One region of the Rossellomorea sp. NRS-1567 genome, then DNA from elsewhere that is predicted to be linked to it. Evidence: predicted binding sites of a transcription regulator. Region 1 holds the regulator's gene; the other holds the start of a gene.
The links. The regulator LexA, encoded in region 1, represses DNA repair genes until DNA is damaged. The targets are predictions, from matches to a motif close to CGAACATATGTTCG.

Region 1 (2,419 bases):
CATGGATTACATGCAACATTCATGCCTAAGCCTCTATTTGGTGTAAATGGATCAGGAATGCACTGTAACATGTCCCTATTCAAAAATGGGGAAAACTCATTCTTCGATGAAAAGGGAGATCTGCAATTAAGCGATACAGCTCGTCAATTCCTTGCAGGTATCATTAAACATGCAACTGACTTTACAGCGATCACGAACCCGACTGTAAACTCATACAAGCGTTTAGTCCCTGGATATGAAGCACCTTGTTATGTTGCATGGTCTGCACGTAACCGCAGCCCATTAATCCGTATCCCTGCTTCTCGTGGATTAAGCACACGTGTTGAAGTCCGAAGTGTTGACCCGGCGGCTAACCCATACCTGGCGATGGCTGTATTACTGGCAGCTGGATTAGATGGAATCAAAAGTAACCTTCCAGCACCTAAACCAATCGACCGCAACATTTATGTGATGGACAAAAAAGAGCGTGAAGAAGCAGGAATCGTTGATCTTCCAGCAACATTACACGCTGCATTAGAAAATCTTAAAACAAATGAAGTAATTGTTAAATCCCTTGGAGAACACATCTTCGAACATTTCGTGGAAGCGAAAGAGATCGAATGGGATATGTTCCGTACACAAGTACACCCTTGGGAGCGCGAGCAATACATTCAAATGTATTAATCCTTAATAATTGCTATTAATTAAAAGGCAGTGGGTGGTAGCGAAAAATGCTACCACCCACTGCCCTTTTTAGAACCTTCAAAAGTATAGAAAAAATTAAGCCGCTATTAAACATAGCGGCTTAACGTATTAATGTACTTGGCGATAAACTCCGACAACTTTTCCTAAAATGGATACATTACGTAAAATGATCGGTTCCATTGTTGAGTTCTCTGGCTGTAATCGTACAAAATCTTTTTCTTTGAAAAAACGTTTTACAGTTGCTTCATCTTCCTCTGTCATCGCTACGACGATGTCTCCATTATTCGCTGTTTGCTGTTGACGCACGATGACAAAATCCCCATCTAAAATTCCGGCTTCTATCATACTATCACCCATGATCTCAAGCATAAAGACCTGTTCATCTGAAGGTGCCATACGCTCTGGCAACGGGAAAAATTCTTCTACATTCTCTACGGCTGTAATAGGTTGACCGGCTGTCACCTTACCAATTAAGGGAACATTCACAACTCGTTGGCGTGGGATCGTATCCTCTTCAAGGTTTAAGATTTCAATGGCTCTTGGCTTAGTGGGATCTCTACGAATAAGACCTTTGCTCTCTAACCTGGCCAGATGTCCGTGTACGGTGGAACTAGAAGCAAGACCAACGGCTTCCCCAATTTCCCGTACGGAAGGTGGATACCCTTTTTCTCTTACTGCAATTTTAATATATTCTAGTATGTCTTGCTGTCTTTTAGACAATTTTGTCATGTTCACGCACCTCTATTATAGATCTTATGTTCCCATTATAGCATGTCTTTCCGGTCGGTACAAACATAAGTTCGAATTTCTGTTGACACCAAACGAATGTTCGTATTACAATGAGTGTAACAAAAAACAGAACAAACATTCGTATGGAGGTTTTATTATGTTAACACATATTTGGAATCGTTTCTCTTACATTATTATTTTATTTGTCTTAGCACTTTTATCAGCGGTATATTTTCTAATAGTCACGGCAAGTCAACCTTCTTACCAAAGCATCACTGTTCAGGATGGAGATACACTTTGGACTATTGCCAAACAGTACAATGAAGAATATTCTATGACGGTGGAAGAATTTATCGCTTGGGTCGGAGAGGAAAATAATCTCACATCATTCTCAATCCAACCAGGTGAATCACTTGTGTTACCAATAGAAAATCCAACATTATCTACCCATTCAGATTATGAATTGGTAATGAACGAAGAATAGAGGGATAGAAGATGGAGGCAGTAATTTACTGCAGAGTCAGTACAAAGAAAGACACGCAGGAAACATCCTTGGAACGCCAAGAAGAGGAACTAGTGAAATTAGCGCAAGACCACCAATACGAAGTGGCTGCTATCATAAAAGATCAAGCAAGCGGTTTTGAATTAGATCGTCCTGGTGTTCTTGAACTTCTTGATTTGATTAAAGATGAGTCGATTGAGGCTGTTCTCATACAGGATGAAACAAGAATTGGCAGAGGGAATGCCAAAATTGCTCTCATTCACTGTTTACTAAAAGAGGAAGTCAAGATTATCAGTCAAACCCATAGTGGGGAGCTTCACTTATCTGAATCTGATTCTATGGTGATTAATATTGTAAGTATGGTTGAGGAATATCAAAGAAAACTCCATAATTTGAAAATCAGACGAGGGATGAAAAGGGCAGTGGAAAATGGTTTTCAACCTCATAAAAATCTAAAGAATAAAGGAAATGTGGATGGAAGAGAGCGGATCGAAGTACCGGTTG
Region 2 (2,419 bases), on a different contig from region 1:
GTATAACCATTATGTGGGATTGATCTTGACCGTAGCTCTCATTGCAGCTTCGGTTTCAAAGGGCTATACGGACTCATGGTTACTGATTGTCGTAGACGCGGCTTCATTAACCGTCGGATTCTGGTATAGCGACAGGATGATGAAAAAAGCGAAGAGAAGTGCATGATTTCGGTGACAGGTGAATAGAAATTTGAAAACAGGCTCTATCTTTTTTAGAAGATAGGGCCTGTTTTTCTTATGCCATAGCGCTTGCATATTCCTTTGGAAAGGGTGGGAGGGAATTCCTGTGTAAACAGATATCTTAATTGTGGATAAATAAAGAATAGTGTGAATAAGTGAGGGAGTGAACAGGTTATTCACAGTTTGAATACGCATTCACCAACATTGTGCACAAGAAATTTGACGAATTGTGAATAAGTTTAGGGATTTTCCACAAGGAATATCGACTTATACACATAGTTGTGCACAGGTTGTGTATAGAAATGCTCGGATTATGTCGAAAATCTCTTATAAGCTCCTTACTACCTCCCGTAAAATGTCGAAATCACGATTCTAGCCTCTAAACAGTTTCTTCATCAAAAGTTATCCACAACCAAGATAATGTTTTCTCTATAAAAATAAATAAACGAACTTTTGTTCGCTTATTATTGGTTAATACTGTAGGAAATGTGGTAGAATGTGTATAGAAGAATGGACAGTGTTTAAGATGGGTATAAGTAGGTAAATACAAGGTAGCAGTCCTTTACTATAGGAGGTTTCACGGTGAAAGATCAATTCGAGCTCAAGTCTAAATATAAACCAGAGGGAGATCAGCCCCTGGCGATTGAAAAATTAGTTCAAGGCATAAATGAAGGGAAACGTCATCAAACCTTACTTGGGGCTACAGGGACAGGAAAGACATTCACTGTCTCTAACGTGATCAAGCAGGTTGAGAAGCCGACTCTCATCATTGCTCATAATAAAACATTGGCGGGGCAGCTCTATAGTGAATTTAAAGAGTTTTTTCCTGATAACGCCGTTGAATATTTTGTCAGTTACTATGACTATTATCAGCCGGAGGCATACGTTCCTCAAACGGATACGTTTATCGAGAAGGATGCAAGCATCAATGATGAAATCGATAAACTCAGGCACTCTGCCACATCTTCCTTGTTTGAGCGAAAAGATGTCATCATCATTGCCAGCGTGTCTTGTATTTACGGTTTAGGTAATCCGGAAGAATATAAAGAACTTGTTCTGTCTTTACGGGTAGGAATGGAAATAGAACGGAATCAATTACTCCGGAAGCTTGTGGATATCCAATATGAACGAAATGACATAGACTTTCAGCGGGGAACGTTCCGTGTACGTGGAGACGTTGTGGAGATCTTCCCTGCTTCCCGTGATGAACACTGTATGCGTGTAGAGTTTTTCGGAGATGAAATTGACCGGATTCGTGAAGTGGATGCCCTGACTGGTGAAATCATAGGAGATCGTGATCATATGAGATTATTCCCGGCATCCCACTTCGTAACCCGCCAGGAAAAATTGGAGGTCGCAGTCAAGAATATTGAAAAAGAGCTTGAAGAGCAGCTGACCATCATGAAAGAAGAGAATAAATTGCTTGAGGCCCAGCGTTTAGAGCAAAGGACCCGTTATGATCTGGAAATGATGAGGGAAATGGGCTTTTGCTCAGGAATTGAAAACTACTCACGACACCTTACACTCAGACCGGCCGGATCGACTCCCTATACTCTCCTGGACTATTTTCCCGATGACTTTCTGATTGTTGTCGATGAGTCTCACGTAACGTTGCCTCAAATCCGGGGGATGTTCAACGGTGACCAGGCACGTAAGAAAGTGCTGGTGGATCATGGGTTCCGTCTGCCGTCAGCCATGGACAACCGTCCGCTTCGATTTGAAGAGTTTGACAAGAAAACAAAACAGCTCCTCTATGTTTCTGCTACACCTGGTCCATATGAGTTGGAGCATAGTCCTGAAATGGTGGAGCAGATCATTCGACCGACAGGGTTGTTGGATCCGGTCATCGAGGTTCGTCCTATTGAAGGTCAAATCGATGATTTAATAGGAGAGATCAATGAACGAATCGAGAAAAATGAGCGTGTACTTGTAACTACCTTAACAAAAAAAATGTCCGAAGACCTGTCTGCCTATTTAAAGGAAATGGGTATCAAGGTTCAATATCTCCATTCGGAAATCAAGACATTGGAACGGATCGAAATCATAAGGGATCTCCGCTTAGGAAAGTATGACGTATTAGTGGGAATTAACCTGCTTCGTGAAGGATTAGACATTCCAGAAGTTTCACTCGTTACGATATTGGATGCTGATAAAGAAGGATTCCTCCGTTCTGAGCGTTCCCTTATCCAGACGATCGGACGTGCGGCCCGTAACAGTAACGGACGGGTCATCATGTACG

Region 2: the regulator LexA is predicted to act here: its motif matches at 627-640, upstream of uvrB (excinuclease ABC subunit UvrB).

Annotation. Positions count from the first base shown of each region.
Region 1 is NZ_JBITPL010000015.1:256,646-259,064, forward strand. Features, by position in the region: gene glnA (type I glutamate--ammonia ligase) at 1-663, shown strand, start outside; gene lexA (transcriptional repressor LexA) at 793-1,413, opposite strand; gene yneA (cell division suppressor protein YneA) at 1,571-1,897, shown strand; gene ACIFOD_RS10670 (YneB family resolvase-like protein) at 1,909-2,419, shown strand, end outside.
Region 2 is NZ_JBITPL010000014.1:134,459-136,877, forward strand. Features, by position in the region: gene ACIFOD_RS08580 (CsbA family protein) at 1-166, shown strand, start outside; gene uvrB (excinuclease ABC subunit UvrB) at 763-2,419, shown strand, end outside.